Regions from separate parts of the Comamonas sp. AG1104 genome, predicted to be linked through region 2. Evidence: predicted binding sites of a transcription regulator. Region 2 holds the regulator's gene; each other region holds the start of a gene.

The links. Region 2 encodes FNR, which switches genes on or off when oxygen is low (the NO sensors DNR and NnrR bind a similar motif). Its sites were predicted from a motif close to TTGATNNNNATCAA; they were not measured.
Region 1: a site for FNR is predicted at 2,387-2,400, ahead of DFO48_RS07890 (HAD-IC family P-type ATPase). Genes of this name have one in related genera too.
Region 3: a site for FNR is predicted at 2,605-2,618, ahead of cyoA (ubiquinol oxidase subunit II). Genes of this name have one in related genera too.
Region 4: a site for FNR is predicted at 2,019-2,032, ahead of DFO48_RS11165 (DASS family sodium-coupled anion symporter). Genes of this name have one in related genera too.

Annotation. Positions count from the first base shown of each region.
Region 1 is NZ_QQAS01000002.1:703,328-707,767, forward strand. Features, by position in the region: gene DFO48_RS07870 (methylglyoxal synthase) at 1-236, shown strand, start outside; gene DFO48_RS07875 (DUF5329 domain-containing protein) at 253-618, opposite strand; gene DFO48_RS07880 (cupin domain-containing protein) at 713-1,165, opposite strand; gene DFO48_RS07885 (tripartite tricarboxylate transporter substrate binding protein) at 1,326-2,318, opposite strand; gene DFO48_RS07890 (HAD-IC family P-type ATPase) at 2,673-4,440, shown strand, end outside.
Region 2 is NZ_QQAS01000001.1:284,629-289,068, reverse strand. Features, by position in the region: gene DFO48_RS01305 (HD-GYP domain-containing protein) at 1-274, opposite strand, end outside; gene DFO48_RS01300 (sulfite exporter TauE/SafE family protein) at 385-1,098, opposite strand; gene hemN (oxygen-independent coproporphyrinogen III oxidase) at 1,102-2,484, opposite strand; gene fnr (fumarate/nitrate reduction transcriptional regulator Fnr) at 2,753-3,475, shown strand; gene DFO48_RS01285 (hypothetical protein) at 3,539-3,802, opposite strand; gene DFO48_RS01280 (FixH family protein) at 4,060-4,365, opposite strand.
Region 3 is NZ_QQAS01000001.1:592,745-597,184, forward strand. Features, by position in the region: gene cyoB (cytochrome o ubiquinol oxidase subunit I) at 1-1,392, opposite strand, end outside; gene cyoA (ubiquinol oxidase subunit II) at 1,455-2,510, opposite strand; gene DFO48_RS02605 (MFS transporter) at 2,849-4,189, shown strand; gene DFO48_RS02610 (tripartite tricarboxylate transporter substrate binding protein) at 4,309-4,440, opposite strand, start outside.
Region 4 is NZ_QQAS01000003.1:591,131-595,570, forward strand. Features, by position in the region: gene DFO48_RS11160 (alkylhydroperoxidase domain protein) at 1-344, shown strand, start outside; gene DFO48_RS11165 (DASS family sodium-coupled anion symporter) at 354-1,859, opposite strand; gene DFO48_RS11170 (hypothetical protein) at 2,128-2,445, shown strand; tRNA gene DFO48_RS11175 (tRNA-Met) at 2,530-2,606, opposite strand; gene rplQ (50S ribosomal protein L17) at 2,647-3,030, opposite strand; gene rpoA (DNA-directed RNA polymerase subunit alpha) at 3,162-4,160, opposite strand; gene rpsD (30S ribosomal protein S4) at 4,273-4,440, opposite strand, start outside.

The DNA.
Region 1 (4,440 bases), on a different contig from region 2:
TGGATCGCTACAACAGCGGGCCGCTGGGCGGCGATGCGCAGATTGCAGATCTGGTGCTGGAAAAGCGCTGCCACCGCGCCATCTTCTTCGAAGACCCGCATGTGGCACGCCAGCACGAAGCCGATATCCAGCTGCTGGAGCGCGCCGTGACCACGGTGACGCACGATGCCGTCTGCAGTACCTCGCCCCAGGTGGCGCAGCGCTGGTGCGATGCGGCCGTCAAACGCGCGGGCTGAAGCCAGCTGCTGAGCGCTACTGGCGGCTGCGGTAGCGCTTGAGTTCTGCCTGCAGCCAGCTGGCGCTGGATTCAGCCTCCTTGCCGCTGCAGCGCACCAGATAGGGCTTTTGGCTGATGCTGCTTTGCGTGCCTGCGCGGGCAATGAAGTCCTCGGCCGTCTCCACCCAGCCCTTTTTGAGCAGATAGTCGTATTTGCCGCGCAGATGCTCGGCGGCCTTGGCGCTGTCATGCCAGCTGCCATTGCGCTCAAACTCGCAGCCCGAGGCTTTGAGATGGCCGATCAGGTACTCGATCTCCTGAGTCGCCGCAGGTGCGGGCGATGCGGCAAGGCTCAAGCTGCAGGCTGCACCCAGCAGCAAGGCGGTAACGGTGTGCTTCATGTGGGTTGATCCTACAGAAGAAGAGCCGAGCAAGGAACAAAGGCCGCAGCGATGGACTGCGGCCTTGTCTTGGTCGGTCGAAGCTGTGCGGTACTCAAGGGGCCGGTGTGGCCAGAGGCTTGCCCTTCTCCACGACATACACACCAATCAGCTTGACCGTGCCATTGCTGGCGTTGTGTGCGTCATGAATCACACCCGCGGGCACGACAAAGGTCTCGCCGGCCTTGAGCGTGCGCGGCGGCTGGCCGTCGATCAGCAGATCAACCTCACCCTCGCTGATATAGCTGATCTCGTCGCCAGGGTGGGTGTGGCGACCCGCGCGCGAGCCTGGGGCGACCTCCACCTTGGCCACCACGGCTTCGCGACCCGGTACCGAAACATCAGCCTTGCCGACCATGGTCCGGGACAGGCCTCCGGTTTGGGCCGCACCCGGCTGGGCCGCACCCGGCTGGGGTGATGCAGCCTGAGCCAGGGCATTCTGGCTGAACAGCACGAAGGCGCTGCTGCAAAGCAGGCTCGAAAAGCTGGCGCGGCGAATCAAGATCATCAGATATCCCTCCGGATGTGTGAAACCTGTCACTTGTACCGGGAAGGAGCGCGGGCATGCCATGGGGGCAGCCCTAGTCGCAGGGGCGCGGAGAACACCGCCGGGCGCGGTGATGCAAGGCCCTGCGGGCAGAAGAGATATGGCGCTGCAGGCCGCTGCCTTAGTTGTCGGCCGTGATCCGGGCGAACTTCACCAGCTCGGCGTATTTGTCCATGTCTGTGCGCATCACCTGGGCAAGGCTTTCATTGCCCTTGGCGGGCGGGGTTCCAGCTGCTTCCAGCTTCTGGCGGATGGCCGGGTCGGCAAGGCCTGTCTGTATCGCTTTTTGCAGCTTGGCCAGCACTTCCGGGGGCAGGCCCTTGGGAGCCGCGAGGGCAAACCAGCCGCTCAGGGCATAGCCCTTGAGCGCGGGATGTTCCGCCAGCGCAGGAACCTCCTTGAGCGTGGCGATGCGGGTGGCCGTGGTGGCGCCCAGAATCCTGATCTTTCCTGACTGCGCCAGCGGCGCTGCGGCCATCGGCGAGAGGATGGCGAAGTCCAGGTTGCCGCCGCCCAGATCGCTGGTCATGGCCGGAGAGCCCTTGTAGGGGATGTGCACGAGGTAGACACCCGCAGTCTTCTTGATCAGCTCTCCCGAAAAATGCGGTGTCGAGCCAATGCCGGGGCTGCCGTAGCTGTATTTGCCAGGGTTGGCCTTGGCCAGTTTGACGAAGTCATCCACGGTTTTGGCAGGAACATGCGCTCCGGCCACCCACAGATTGGGGGCCAGGGCGGTCAGGCTCACCGGGGTCAGATCCACAGCCGGATCGTACTTCTGCGCGGCATTCACAAACTTGGTGCCCGCCATTTCGTTGCTGGAGCCTGCCAGCAAGGTGTAGCCGTCGGGCTTGGCCGATACCACGCGCTGTGCTCCCACCACGCCTGCGGCGCCCGGCACGTTCTCGACCACGACGGTGGCGTTCAACTGCCTGGCCAGTATGTCCCCGACCACGCGGCCGACCATATCGACGGAGCCGCCCGGGGCATAGCCAATCACGATGCGGATGGGCTTGCTGGGATAGGCATCCTGTGCCTGCACAGCGCCTGCGAACAGGCTGGTCATGGCACAGGCGATGCAAAGTCGGCGGGAAAGAGTGGCGCGGTCTGGATTCATAAGTCCCACAATTATTTGTGGTGAAGGTTGATTCAGTGATTGGCGTTGAATTGCTCAACAAAACTCAATTGATTGTCATGAAATTCCATGGGAGAAGGAATCCATGGAAACCAGCAGTTCAACTGATTTTTAGGCAGTGCCGCGCGCAGCTAGAGCGGGCTGAACCAGCGGTAGCGTTGGCTGGCGCAGGCAATCAGCCCGCAGCGGTCAATCAATGATCGATATTCCTGCTTATAGTCAGTGGCAAGGCCTGCCGAGCGCATACCATGCAACGGCGCCTTCTCCGCGGTAGCCAGCCAACCGGGCACAGATCCGGCTCACAAGCGTTTCAGTTGAATCGTCAGGGAGTCTCAGATGCAGGAACAGAGTCGCGTTGCCGCCTGGCACGCGTTGTCGACCGATGCCGTACTCGCTCAATTGCAATCGACTGCCGCCGGGCTGAGCTCCGGCGAGGCCCGCGAGCGCTTGCAGCAGCAGGGCCCCAACGCTCTGCCAGCCGCCGCTTCACGCAGCATGCCGGCCCGCTTTCTGTCGCAGTTCAACAATTTGCTGATCTATGTGCTGCTGGGCTCGGCGGTGGTCACCGCCTTGCTGCAGCATTGGGTCGATACGGGGGTGATCCTCGCGGTGGTGCTGATCAATGCGGTCTTCGGATTCGTGCAGGAAGGCCGTGCCGAGAAGGCGCTGGACGCCGTGAAGGCCATGGTTTCCAGCCGCGCCAATGTGCTGCGCGACGGATTGCGCATGGCGGTGCCTGCTGAGGAACTGGTTGCCGGCGACTGTGTGCTGCTCGAGGCTGGCGATCGCGTCCCGGCCGATCTGCGCCTGCTGCGCGCCAGCAGCCTGAAGCTGGACGAGGCCATGCTGACCGGGGAATCGGTTGCCGTCGACAAGTCGGCCGATCCGGTGGCCGCCGATGCCGCTCTCGGCGACCGCTTTTCCATGGCCTACTCCGGCACGCTGGTTGCCGCGGGGCAAGGCCTGGGCGTGGTGGTGGCCACAGGCCCTCGTACCGAGTTGGGCCTGATCAGCACCATGCTGGGTTCGGTGCAGACACTGGCCACCCCGCTGACGCGGCTGATGGATCGTTTCGCGCGCCAGCTCACCATCACCATCCTGAGCCTGTCCGTGCTGATGTTCTGCTTCGCGCTATGGGTGCGCGATTACGACACAGCCGACGCCTTCATCGCCGTGGTGGGCATTGCCGTATCGGCTATCCCCGAAGGCCTGCCCGTGGTCATGACGATTGCGCTGGCCATCGGCGTGCAGCGCATGGCCGCACGCTATGCCATCGTGCGCAGTCTGCCGGCGGTTGAAACACTGGGCGCCGTCTCGGTCATCTGCTCCGACAAGACCGGCACATTGACACGCAACGAAATGAGCGTGCGCGCCGTGGTGCTGCCCGGTGCCAGCTTCGACATAGAGGGCGAAGGTTATGCCCCCCAAGGGCGTTTCACCCTGGCGGGCGAGGAGATTGATCCTGCACTGCATCCGCAGTTGCTGCACTTCGCCACAGGCGCGGCACTTTGCAACGACGCCCATGTAAGACATGCCGAAGGCAAGGTCTGGGTGGTCGAGGGCGACCCCATGGAGGGAGCTCTGGTGACGCTCGCGGCGCGCGCCGGTCTCGATGTGGAGCAGTTGCGCCAGGACTGGCGCCGACTCGACGAAGTTCCCTTTGATGCCGTCCACCGCTACATGGCCACTCTGCACCGCCCGGTTGATGCTCCAGCCGTGGTTTTCGTCAAAGGGGCTCCGGAGCAGATTCTTGCCATGTGCCGCGACCAGCAGGGTGCCGACGGCGTGCAGGCGCTGGATGCCGCCTATTGGCTGGAGCAGGTCGATGCCCTGGCGGCCAAAGGCTATCGCGTGCTGGGTCTGGCCAGCTTCGCGCCCGAGGATGCCAAGGGCAGCGTGGACATGGCCGACGTCAAGGACCTGACCCTGCTTGGCGTGCTGGGCATGATAGATCCGCCGCGAGAATCGGCAAAGGAGGCCGTACGCGAATGCCGCAGCGCCGGCATTGCCGTGAAGATGATCACCGGCGACCATGCCGCCACGGCGGCCGCCATTGCCAGGGAGCTGGCGCTGGCCGACACCATCCGCGTCACTTCGGGCCATG
Region 2 (4,440 bases):
AAATACTGTTGCGCCATGCATGCGCATCGTTCTCGGGGGGGCAAGGAGCGGGTTGAGGGTCTGCAGCCACAGACGCTGCCGCCTCTTCCAGATCACTTCTTGAGAGATCGACCTGAACTGCCTTGAGCTTCAGAGTCCTTAGTGTCTGCAACTGCTCGTCATTGACAATCTTGAAGCTGCTGACGGGAAATGGATGGCGCAACCAGCCAGTCTCCAGATGGACATACATGCCGATACGCAGTTGTCCGATATCAATAGCAACGAAACGATTCACTTTGAGCGCTACACACAAGATAAGACATTATTCCGCAGTTCCATGACTGCTCAACCATGACTAGGGTCTGTTGGGATGCAAACAGCATCAACAAGCCCCTCTTGTGTGACTTATCGGCACCAAAGGCTGGGTTTGTAGACCAGGTCCATCCACAAAGCCCAACTCGCAACACCAATCAGCATCAGACCTGCGACTCTAGTGCCCCACCTGGCCCGCAATGCATTGACATGTGACTGCCCCAATTGCCACAGCCAGGGTCCCGCCAGCAGCCACACTGCGCCGCCGACTGCAAAGGCTGCCATGGACAAAGCACCTTGCCAGGCACCGCCACTCAAGGCTGCCACCAATACCGCCGAATACAGCAAACCACAAGGCATCAGTGCCCAGGCAAAGCCGGCGGCCAGACTTCCGCCCGGCGCAGTGACCCAGGGCTGAACCCTGGCCCAGACGGAACGCCCCGCCCGCTCCAGCCAGGCTGGTTGCCGCGCCTGCACCACCATGGCCAGTCCCCAGGCCATTACCGCCACATGCATCAGCGTCCAAAGTCTCTGCAATGCCGTTGTCTGACTGGTCAGCCAGGCCAGACTTTCCATGGCCACGGCCGCAATCCCGCCCAGCAGGGCATAGGCAGCGATGCGGCCCAGATGAAACAGGCTAGTACGCAGCCACTGGCGTTTTTGCAGGCCGTGCACGGCAATGGGCTGCCCGCCACCGATGGGCTTCGCTGCTGTGACCACACTGCAGGGGGCAGCGCACATCACAAGACAATGGGGCCCACCCACGAGCCCCATGATCAAAGCAGTCCAGACCAGCGAAAACAACATGCGCTAGATGATGCGTGAAAAGCGGGCGCGGTTCCGGTCGGCCTGCAAATATCGGTCAAACAGCATGGCTACTCCGCGCACAAAAAACCAGCCCAGGCCGGTGACCTTGAAGCCCTCGACGGACAGTTCGACCAAGCCGTTGCGCTGCATCTCCGCCAGCGCATCGAGCTCCGCAGCGAAGTACTCGCGGAAATTGATGAGCCAGGCCTGCTCCATGGGTTCATACAGGACGGAGCCCTGGCACATGATGGACATGATGACGGCTCTGCGTACCAGATCGTCACGCGAAAGCGCCAATCCGCGCTGCACGGGCAGCACGCCACCATCGACGGCGTCGTAATACTCTTCAAGAGTCTTGACGTTCTGACTGTAGGTCGCGCCCACCTTGCCGATAGCCGATACGCCCAGTGCAATCAGATCGCAATCAGGCTGGGTGCTGTAGCCCTGAAAGTTGCGATGCAAGCGCCCCTGACGCTTGGCAATGGCCAGAGAGTCGTCAGGCAGTGCAAAGTGGTCCATGCCTACATAGACATAGCCGCCATTCATGAACGCATCGATTGCGCCGGAGAGCATGTTCAGCTTGTCCTGTCCCATGGGCAGGTCTGCCGATTCGATCCGCCTTTGCGGTTTGAAGCGCTCGGGCAGATGCGCATAGGCATACAGCGCAATGCGATCGGGGCGCAGCTCATTGACCTGTGCCAGCGTGCGCGCAAAAGACTCGGGCGTCTGTCTGGGAAGACCGTAGATCAGGTCCACATTGATGGAGACAAAGCCCAGGCGGCGCGCCTCGGCCACCAACGCAAAGACTTGCTCGGCGGGCTGCTCGCGGTGCACCGCTTTCTGCACCGCGGGATCAAAGTCCTGCACGCCAAAGCTCAGTCGATTGAACCCCATGTCCTTGAGAGCTCTCAGCCGCTCGTTGCTGACGGTGCGCGGATCGACCTCGATGGAGTACTCGCCCGCCGGATCCAGCTTGAAATGCTCACGCATCAAGACCATCAGTTGCTGCAACTCGGCATCGCTGAAGAAGGTCGGTGTGCCTCCACCCAGATGCAGCTGGCTTACGAGCTGGCCTTTGCCGCAATGCTCGGTATGCATGGCCAGCTCTCGACTCAGGTAGTCCAGATACTCGGCAGCCTTTTCATGATGCTTGGTCACGATCTTGTTGCAGGCGCAGTAATAGCAAAGCGACTCACAGAACGGCACATGCACATAAACGGACAGGGGCAAAGCGCGCGAGCCGGAATGCGTCTTGCGCTGCTTTAGTGCCAGTATGTAGTCGTCTGCACCAAAAGCCTCAACAAAACGGTCGGCTGTTGGGAACGATGTGTAGCGTGGGCCGGGGATATCAAAGCGGCTCAGCAACTCAGGCGTGACTGCGGTCATAACTGGGAGTTAGGGTGCGCCCACACACTGTATGGAGCATATTTCAATGGAAATCAGATCCTGAAAATCATGCCCAAAATAGGCAAAAGCGCATGTTTTTGAACGAATATAGGCAATGTGCCCCAAGGCAATCACCCTGTCCTTGATGAAAATCAAGAGACTTCAAGGCAAGTGCTGCGACAATTTGATCCATCTCATCTTCAACCACGAGGTCAATGACCAGCGCGACTCTCCACTCTGTGCCTGTCTGCGCGGTTGCAAAAAGCCCATGAATCTTCAGACCATCAAAGCATCCTGCTCCAACTGCAATCTGCGTGAACTGTGCATGCCCATGGGCCTGGACGATGAACAAATGGAGCGCATTGACGAGATTGTGGCCACGCGCCGCAAAATCAAGCGCGGCGGGCTGCTGTTTCGCAATGGCGAAGAGTTCACTTCCCTGTATGCCATTCGAACCGGCTTCTTCAAGACCAGCGTGGCCACCGAAGACGGACGCGATCAGGTCACAGGCTTTCAGATGGCGGGCGAAATCATTGGTCTGGACGGCATCGTCAACGACCACCACACTTGCGATGCCGTGGCCCTTGAAGACGCCGAGGTCTGTGTCATGCCGTTTGACAAACTGGAGCAGCTCTCGCGCGAGGTCACGGCCCTGCAGAACCACGTGCACAAGGTCATGAGCCGCGAAATCGTGCGCGAGCATGGCGTGATGCTGCTGCTGGGCAGCATGCGCGCAGAAGAGCGCCTGGCGGCCTTTGTGCTGAACCTGGTCCAGCGTCTGTCGGCACGCGGCTTTTCGAAGTCGGAGCTGGTGCTGCGCATGACGCGTGAAGAAATCGGCAGCTATCTGGGCCTCAAGCTGGAAACCGTGAGTCGCACCTTCTCCAAGTTCGCCGAGGAAGGCATCATCGAAGTCAAGCAGCGCCACCTGCGCATTCTGGATACCGAGGCGCTCAAACGCATCGTCAACAGCCAGCAATGCCAGAGCTGAACCGAGTCAGCAGATGCACTCAAGACAAAGCCCGCGGACAGCGGGCTTTTTTGTCTGGGCGAATTACTCGGGCAGAGGCTCGGAAACAATGCCGCCATTGAGATCGCTGACGGAGCGCCCCAGCATCACCGTCATCGCACCTCCCATCAGGGTCACGACCCAGAAGGCAAAAAAAGCGACCGTATAGATGGCCTGGCGCGACCAGTCCAGAGGGGAGCCCAGCCAGTGCACATCCAGCGGGTCCACAAAGGCAAAAACCACCATCTCCATGATTGCCGCCGCCAGAAAGGCCGGCCAGACAATCCACATCCAGCGTCGAGCATCCATCCTGATTCTCCTTGGGCTGTGGGCTTGGTCATATTTTGCACAACAGTGGTGACCATTCATGCAGGACTGCGGGCATGCACCGTGGCGGGAAACCCTGAATTACTCTCTTTTCAGTAGCACCCTGCGCCTTCCTAATAACAAAAAACCATTTATTGCTGCATCAACGTTAGACAGAGCATGCGCAGCACGCTCTGATTTTGATATCGGGAACAAAAAAGGCCGCAAAAGCGACCTTGGCGGAGCAAGCGCCGGAGCGCTCAGCGATCCAGCGGATGATCCTTGGCTGGAGTGGCCGCATGATTGCGGCCGGTGACTGCAGGGGCCATGCTTTTTTCACTTTCGCTCAGGCGCTGGTTGATTTCCATGCCATGGCGGTAGTAGTCAGGGTCAATCACGGGATCGGGCCTGCTCAGTGCGATGTATGCGGTGACAAAGCCGGCAATCACCACGATCACAGGGCCGGCGATGATGAGCCAGACATGGGCAAACTTCCACCACGGCTTGCCGTCCTCGGGGTGGATGATCTTGGCCGTTTGCGAGACCTTGGCTTGTGCTGCCGACATGATGAAACCTCTTTCCAAAATTCTGGCCACCCAGGCACATATGGCAAGGTGGCATAGATTGCTGCCGATTGGCAG
Region 3 (4,440 bases), 310 kb from region 2:
CTTGCCCCAGAACTCGTTGAGTCGGAAGCCGAAAGCCTTGGGGAACCAGTAGTTGATACCGGCAAACACGGCAAACACCACGCCGCCGATGATCACGTTGTGGAAGTGGGCGATCAGGAACAGCGAGTTGTGCAGCACGAAGTCTGCGGGAGGCACGGCCAGCAGCACGCCGGTCATGCCGCCGATGGCGAAGGTGACCATGAAGCCCACCGTCCACAGCATGGGCACCGAGAAGCGGATGCGACCGCGGTACATGGTGAACAGCCAGTTGAAGATCTTCGCGCCCGTGGGGATGGAGATGATCATCGTGGTGATACCGAAGAAGGTATTCACGCTGGCACCCGAGCCCATGGTGAAGAAGTGGTGCAGCCACACCAGGTAGGACAGGATGGTGATACACACGGTGGCGTAAACCATCGAGGTGTAGCCGAACAGGCGCTTGCGGCTGAACGTTGCCACGATTTCGGAGAACACGCCGAAGCAGGGCAGGATCAGGATGTAGACCTCGGGGTGGCCCCAGATCCAGATCAGGTTCACGTACAGCATGGGGTTGCCGCCCAGCTCGTTCGTGAAGAAGTTGGTGCCGACGTAGCGGTCCAGCGACATCAGCACCAGGGCTGCGGTCAGCACGGGGAAGGAGGCCACGATCAGGGCGTTGGTGCACAGGGCAGTCCAGGTGAAGACGGGCATCTTCATCAGGTTCATGCCGGGAGCGCGCATCTTGATGATGGTCACGATCAGGTTGATACCTGACAAGGTCGTGCCCACACCGGCGACCTGCAGGCCCCAGATGTAGTAGTCAAGACCCGTGCTGCCGCTCTGGTGCCCCAGATTGGACAGGGCCAGCCAGCCGGAGGTGGAGAACTCGCCCAGGAACAGGGAGATCATGACCAGCACGGCGCCGCCGGTGGTCATCCAGAAGCTGAAGTTGTTCAGGAACGGGAAGGACACGTCACGTGCGCCGATCTGCAGAGGAACCAGGTAGTTCATCAGGCCGGTCACGAAGGGCATCGCCACGAAGAAGATCATGATCACGCCGTGGGCCGTGAAGATCTGGTCGTAGTGGTGAGGAGGCAGGTAGCCCATGTTGTCGCCAAAGGCCATGGACTGCTGCAGACGCATCATCACGGCATCGGCAAAGCCGCGCAGGAACATGACTAGACCGAGGATCATGTACATGATGCCGATCTTCTTGTGGTCGATGGAGGTGATCCAGTCGTTCCACAGCGGAGCCCAGAGGCGGAACTTGGTGATGCCGCCGACCACGACGAGGCCGCCAAGCACCACGGCAATAAAGGTCAAGAGCACGATGGGCTCATGCGTCATGGGAATCTGGTCCCATGTGATACGGCCCAACAGCCAGTGGGAGGCCGGGGTTGTTGTTTCAGACATGTTGAGTCTCTTCTGTCGTATTGGAGCGGCTGAGCGGTGAGCGCATCCGCACCGTGAACTACTTATTGCTGTGCGACAGCTCCGGAGGCGGCGACTTCGTCGAGCAGAGCGACAACGCGGTCAGCGTCTTTGGAAGTGCAGACATCCAGGGGTAGGGTCACGCTGGAGGTCTTGCTGTGGTGTGCAGGTGGCCTGCCGCCGGCGGCGTCGATGGCCATCATTTCGTTCATGCACATCTTGCCGTCTTCCACGCAGCGGTTGAGGACCTTGTGGTACAGGCCTTCGTCCACGCTGGCGAAGCGTTCAACGGGGTTGCGCTCGCTGGGCTTGGCCAGATCGATATAGGCATCGCGTGTCAGGGTCTTGCCTTCGGTCTTGGCCTTGGCAATCCACTGATCGAACTGCTCGTTTTCCAGGCCGTGGAACTTGAAGGTCATGCCCGCAAAACCAGCGCCGCTGTAGTGAGAGGACTTGCCGCCATAGACACCGGGCTTGTTGATCACGGCGTTCAGCTCGGTCTGCATGCCGGGCATGGTGTAGATCATGCCGGCCAGATCAGGAACGTAGAACGCGTTCATGGTGTGGGTGGAGGTCAGCTTGAAGTGAATGGGGCGATCCACCGGGGCAGCCACTTCGTTGACGGTGGCAATGCCTTGCTCAGGGTAGAAGAACAGCCATTTCCAGTCCAGCGACACGACCTGGATCTCCAGAGGCTTGACGTTGGGGTCCAGAGCCTTGGTCGAGGAGATGCGGTCCAGGGGACGATAGGGGTCGAGCTTGTGGGTGCTGATCCAGGTAATGGCGCCCAAAGCGATGATGATGAGCAGGGGAACCGTCCAGATCACCAGCTCCAGCGCAGTGGAGTGGTGCCATTCGGGGTCGTACTTGGCTTCGGTGTTGGACTGGCGGTATTTCCAGGCAAACAGCAGCGTCAAAAAGATGACGGGGACGATGATGAGCAACATCAGCAAAGTGGCCGTAATGACCAGGTCGCCTTGCTGCTTGGCGACATCGCCAGCTGGGTTGAGGACGACGGCCTTGCTGCAACCGGCGAGGGTTGCGGTCAAAGCGGCCGCTGAGAGCCACGCGGGCCCACGGATTTCCTTGATTTTTAACATGCTTTAGGCGTGACAAAGTCGCGCTTAGGTGTAAACGCGGATTACTGGATCTCGGCAAATGTAATACCAAACAGGGGCTTGTCCATTGGACATTTTGTCCAAGGTCAACAGCTCGGGATTGGAAATGCGCTATGCGACAAGGGTTTAGCCGCTTTGGCGTGTAGACAAACTTTGAGTTGACAGGGCTTGAAATTGTCAAATCAGCCCTCAGAAACGGGGCCCGCAGGTGGCTGGGCTGACAGTGTTCAGGGCAAAAACTCTATTGCAGCTGCACATGCTTGGGCGTAGAACGGAAAGCGTCCCCGGGACTGAAAAGTAAGACAAGGAGTTGTACCTTTATGACAAGCATGAACCCGTCCGTTGGTCTTACTCAGCAAGACTATGAGAACTCGGAAACCTTGGCCTATGCGGATACCGACGAGGATGTGACCCCCGGCGAGATTGCCGTGGGGGTGATCATCGGGCGCTCTTCCGAGTACTTTGACTTCTTCGTGTTCGGCATCGCCTGCGTGCTGGTGTTTCCCTCGCTGCTGTTTCCCTATCTATCCAAGCTCGACGGCACGCTGGCCGCGTTTGCCATCTTCTCGCTGGCCTTCGTGGCCCGCCCCGTGGGCACGGCGCTGTCCATGGCCGTGCAGCGGGCCTGGGGCCGTGCCACCAAGCTGACTCTGGCGCTGCTGCTGCTGGGCGTGTGCACGGTGGGCATGACCTTTTTGCCCAGCTATGAGACGGCCGGCATGAAGGCCGTCTGGGCGCTGGTGATCCTGCGCATCGGCCAGGGCCTGGCGCTGGGTGGTACCTGGGACGGCTTGCCTTCGCTGCTGGCAATGTCCGCGCCGCCGAACAAGCGCGGCTGGTACTCGATGATTGGTCAGCTCGGGGCGCCGCTGGGTTTCATCATTGCGGCAGCGCTGTTTGCCTTTCTGTACTCCAACCTGACGGCCGACGAGTTCATGAGCTATGGCTGGCGCTACCCCTTCTGCGTGGCCTTCGCCATCAACGTGGTGGCGCTGTTTGCCCGCCTGCGCCTGGTCGTGGGCCAGTCCTATACCCAGCTTCTGCAGGAACGCGAGCTGGAGCCCATCAGCGTGACCAGTCTCATGGCCAACGAAGGCCGCAATGTGATGATCGGGGCTTTTGCCGCGCTGGCCAGCTTTGCGCTGTTCCATCTGGTGACCGTGTTCCCGCTGTCCTGGATTTCCATGTATTCCGACCAGTCCATGACAGAAGTGCTGGTGGTGCAGATCATTGGCGCGCTGCTGGCAGGCGCGGCCATCATGCTCTCGGGCTGGCTGGCGGACCGTGTGGGTCGCCGCAACACCCTGGGCACCATGGCCTGCCTGATCGGCATCTTCAGCTTTCTGGCGCCCTGGCTGCTGGGCAGCGGCAGCACCGGCAACAATGTGTTCATCCTGGTGGGCTTTGTGCTGCTGGGTCTGTCCTACGGCCAGGCCTCGGGCACCGTGACCTCCAACTTCTCGTCGCGCTACCGTTACACCGGCGCGGCCCTGTCCACGGATATGGCCTGGCTCATCGGTGCGGCGTTTGCGCCTCTGGTGGCCCTGGGAGTCTCGGCAAAGTTCGGACTGGTGGCTCTGGGTATCTATCTGCTGTCGGGCGCCTTGTGCACGCTGGCTGCCCTGGGTATCAACCGTGCCATCGAGGCCCGCGATCAATAAGAAGGTTGCTCGCTTCTCTGCAAAACGCCCGGTGTTTGCATCGGGCGTTTTTCCTGATGCCGCAGCGCATGAAAAAGCCGCCTTCAAGAGGCGGCTTCTTTACGGATGGGCGGGCTGGATCAGTCCAGAGCCAGACCAGCCTTCTTGATCACTTCGCCAAAGCGCTTGCTCTCTGAAGCCATGAAGGCCTTGAATTCGGCGGGTGTGGGGTTGAAGGACTCGTAGCCGAAGGCGGCGAACTTTTCCTTCAC
Region 4 (4,440 bases), on a different contig from region 2:
GTGAACTGGCAGCAGCTGCAACCTCACGCACCAACGGCTGCATCTACTGCGCTTCGGTACATGCGCGCTTTGCCACGCATTTCTCACATCGCACTGCCGATGTGCAGCGCCTGCTCGATGAAGGTCCGGGCACCGACCTGGGCCCTCGCTGGAATGCCATCGTCGCCGCCGCCGTGGCCTTGACGCAGACACCGCCCGCGCTGGAATCCAGCCATATAGATGCGCTGCGCGCCGCCGGCCTCGACGACGCGGCCATCTCCGATGCCCTGCAAGGCACGGCTTTCTTCAACTGGGCCAACCGGCTCATGCTGTCTCTGGGCGAGCCCCTGCATACGGCCACCTGAGGCCGCAGGTCACCACAGCCCCAGCAACTTCCACCAGGCACTGCCGACGACAGCAAAGATCAGCAACTCCAGCACGCACATCGCGGCCCCCACACGCCACCAGACACCCAGAGTCACATAGCCGCTACCGAAGATGATGGGCGATGTGCCGGTCGCGTAGTGCGTCAACGTCATCATGATGGCCGAGCCGGCCGTCATCATTAGCATAAAGGGCACGACGTAGTCGGCTGGGATCAGTTGCGCCCCCACGGTCAGAAAGGCCAGCATCATGGCGCTGATATGGGCCGTGGTGCTGGCAAACAGATAGTGCGAGAAAACGAAGATGCCCACCAGAATGGCAGCCACGGGCAGCCAGTCCAGGCCGCTGGCGACGATGGCATTCTTCAAGCCCTCGGCAAACCAGGCAACCACCCCCAGCTTGTTGAGCTGCTCGGCCAGCATGACCAGGGCACCGAACCAGATCAGGGTGTCCCAGGCGCTTTTCTCGGACAGCACGTCATCCCAATCGATGGTCCCCGTGATGATCAAGGCGAACAAACCGAGAAAAGCCACCACGGTCGGGTCCAGCGTGAAAGCCGGACCAAACAGCATCTGCGGCACATTCGCCCACAGCAACAGCATCCCACCGAAAGTCCCGAGCATCACCCGCTCCTTGCCTGACAGCGGCCCCATGCGGGCCATCTCGGCGCGCGCGTACTCCACGGCATTGGGCGTGGCCTTGAGTTCGGGTGGCGACAGCAGATAGACTGCCAGCGGCATCAACAGCAGACACAGCAGGCCTGGCAGCAGCATGTACAGCGCCCAGCTTGTCCAGCTCAGATGCAGGGACTGGCCCGTGGCCTTGGCCACAAGGTCCACAACCAGAGGATTGGGCGCCGTAGCGGTCAGAAACATGGCCGAGGTGATCGGGTTGGAGTGGTAGTTGACCAGTGCCAGATAGGTCCCGACCTTGCCCTGCGTACCCTTGGCCGGGTCCGACTCGAAGGCATTGGCAATGGACTTCATGATCGGATGCACGATGCCGCCGCCGCGCGCCGTGTTGCTGGGCGTGAACGGGGCCAGCACCAACTCGCAGATCGCAAGTCCGTAACCTATGCCTATGGTGCGCTTGCCCATCAGCGCAATGAACAGCAATCCGATGCGGTTGCCGAGCCCCGTTTTCTTGAGGCCGCGCGAGATCAGAACAGCCACCACGATCAGCCAGATCAGGGGATTCGCAAAGCTGCTCAGCGCATCCGTGATCGCCCCCTTGGAGGAACTGGAGGTCACCTGGGACAGCGACACGATGACAATCGCCATCAACGCCATCACGCCTATGGGCATGACCTTGAGAATGATCGCCACGATGGTCGTCAGAAAGATGGCCACCAGCTGCCATGCCTTGGCATCCAGCCCGGCCGGCACCGGCGTCAGCAGCAGACCAATCAGCACCAGAGTGGCAACCAGTGCAGGCACCAGCCGAAACGGCACGGCCGATTTGAGGTAGCGGAACATCGAGACGATTTTCTCGAACATACAAGTCCTTTTCTTTACCTGCAGCGCATCGAGACACCATACCTCAGCTCGGAGAATTCCAGGAGACACGGACGGGCATTGGTGGTCAGGTCGCAGACTGGCATCATGATGCAGTGCCGCACGGTCGCGACCCCAGGCCAACCTTCACCTTGCCGGCATTTGATAAGCATCAAGACTTGTAGAAGCAAAACCAACGGCCGGACCCGGGGTATGCCAGCATCCGGGTCTGGGACAGACGTCCATGGATTGAGCAGGAGAGCCACCCTACATGCCAGCGAATCGATTCTTGCCCGATGAATGGGAAAACCGCCTTGAGGCAATAGACCTAGAGATCCTGCATCAGGCAGCTATCTGCAAGATCCGGCTGCTCGACCCCGGTGCCGTGGAGCGCGTGCTGGCCAATGATGCCGGCATCTGCGGTGCCGAACATGACACGGCATTCAGGACCTTGCGCGGCCTGCTCTATCTGCACTACACCGAGGTACTGCATATCAGCGAGGTGCTGAGCCCGGAGATCGCCCAGGTGATCGCCGACCGCGTACGCGAGCACCTGCGCCGTCGCTCAGGCACGCAATCAGGGGTATGACGAGCTAAGGCGGGTGCTGCCTTCTGGCCCATGGAGAAAATGGACAAAAAAAAGGTCACGACAATGTCGTGACCTTTTTCAATTTGGTTGCGCGAGAAGGATTTGAACCTCCGACCTTTGGGTTATGAGCCCAACGAGCTACCAGACTGCTCCATCGCGCGGTATTTCCAAATTATAGCAGGCTTTGCAGCCTGCCCTGGCTTATTCAGCTGCTGCAGCGGCTTCTTCAGCGCGCTCGACCAGTTCCACATAGGCCATGGGAGCGTTGTCGCCCACGCGGAAGCCCATCTTCAGGATACGTGTGTAGCCACCGGGACGCTGAGCGTTGCGGGGACCCAGCACGTTGAACAGCTTGGTCACGCTGTCGCGGTCGCGCAGGCGGTCGAAAGCCAGACGGCGGTTAGCCACGGTATCAACCTTGGCCAGAGTGATCATGGGCTCGATCACGCGACGCAGTTCCTTGGCCTTGGGGACCGTGGTCTTGATTGCTTCGTGCTCGATCAGCGAGTTCATCATGTTCTGCAGCATTGCCTTGCGGTGTGCAGAAGTGCGGTTCAGTTTGCGGAGGCCGTTGCCGTGACGCATGGTGCTTTTCCTTTGCTCCCCGTTTTTATCCGGAGATCTTTTCTAAATTAAATCAGGCAGCCGTATCAGGTACTGCCCGAGGCACTTGGACTTTGCCAGATCAACTCTAGCAAAGTCCTCTATTGTAGCAATTAACGCTTTTCCAGGCCAGCTGGTGGCCAGTTTTCAAGCTTCATGCCCAGAGTCAGACCGCGGGAAGCCAGAACTTCCTTGATCTCGTTGAGCGACTTACGACCCAGGTTAGGAGTCTTGAGCAGCTCGTTTTCGGTACGCTGGATGAGGTCACCGATGTAGTAGATGTTCTCTGCCTTGAGGCAGTTGGCAGAACGCACGGTGAGCTCGAGCTCGTCCACAGGACGCAGCAGGATGGGATCGAACGACGTGGCAGCGCCGCGGCCACCGGCAGGAGCGTCGAACACGCTGGCGATATCGCCACCGTCGAGCTGGGCAAACACTGCCAGTTGCTCCACCAGGATCTTGGCAGATGCACGCACTGCGTCTTCAGCGGTGATGGCACCGTTGGTCTCGATTTCCAGAACCAGCTTGTCCAGATCGGTACGCTGTTCCACACGTGCGGATTCGACAGCGTAGCTCACGCGCTTGACGGGCGAGAACGAGGCGTCGAGCACGATACGGCCGATCGACTTGGTCGATTCGTCACCGTAGCGGCGCACGTTGCCGGGCACATAGCCGCGGCCCTTTTCCACCTTGATCTGCATGTCCAGCTTGCCGCCTTGCGACAGATGGGCGATCACATGATCAGGGTTGACGATTTCTACGTCGTGGGGGGTCTGAATGTCACGCGCAGTGACAACACCTTCGCCATCCTTGCGCAGGCTCAGGGTGACTTCGTCACGGTTGTGCAACTTGAACACCACACCCTTGAGGTTCAGCAGGATGTTGGTCACATCTTCCTGGACACCGTCGATGGAGGAGTACTCATGCAGCACCCCAGCAATCGTCACTTCCGTCGCTGCGTAACCCACCATGGAGGAGAGCAGAACACGGCGCAGGGCATTGCCCAGCGTATGACCGTAGCCACGCTCAAACGGCTCCAGAACAACCTTGGCACGATTGTGACCAAGTTGCTCGACATTGATTGTCTTGGGCTTCAGCAAATTCGTTTGCATGCAGACTTCCTCTCAATACCCTCGGCTCGTTACACCGGTAAGGCTGGTGAAGCACCCACGGCGCGATGCCTCGCGCCGTGGGGACGGTTTACAGAAATGTCGCTGCTAAAGATTAACGCGAGTACAACTCAACGATCAGGGATTCGTTGATGTCAGCTGCGAATTCATCGCGGTCAGGAGACTTCTTGAAAGTACCTTCTGCCTTGTCAGCAGACACTTCAACCCATGCGGGGAAGCCCACTTGAGCCGCCAGTTGCAGAGCCTCGACCACGCGAGCTTG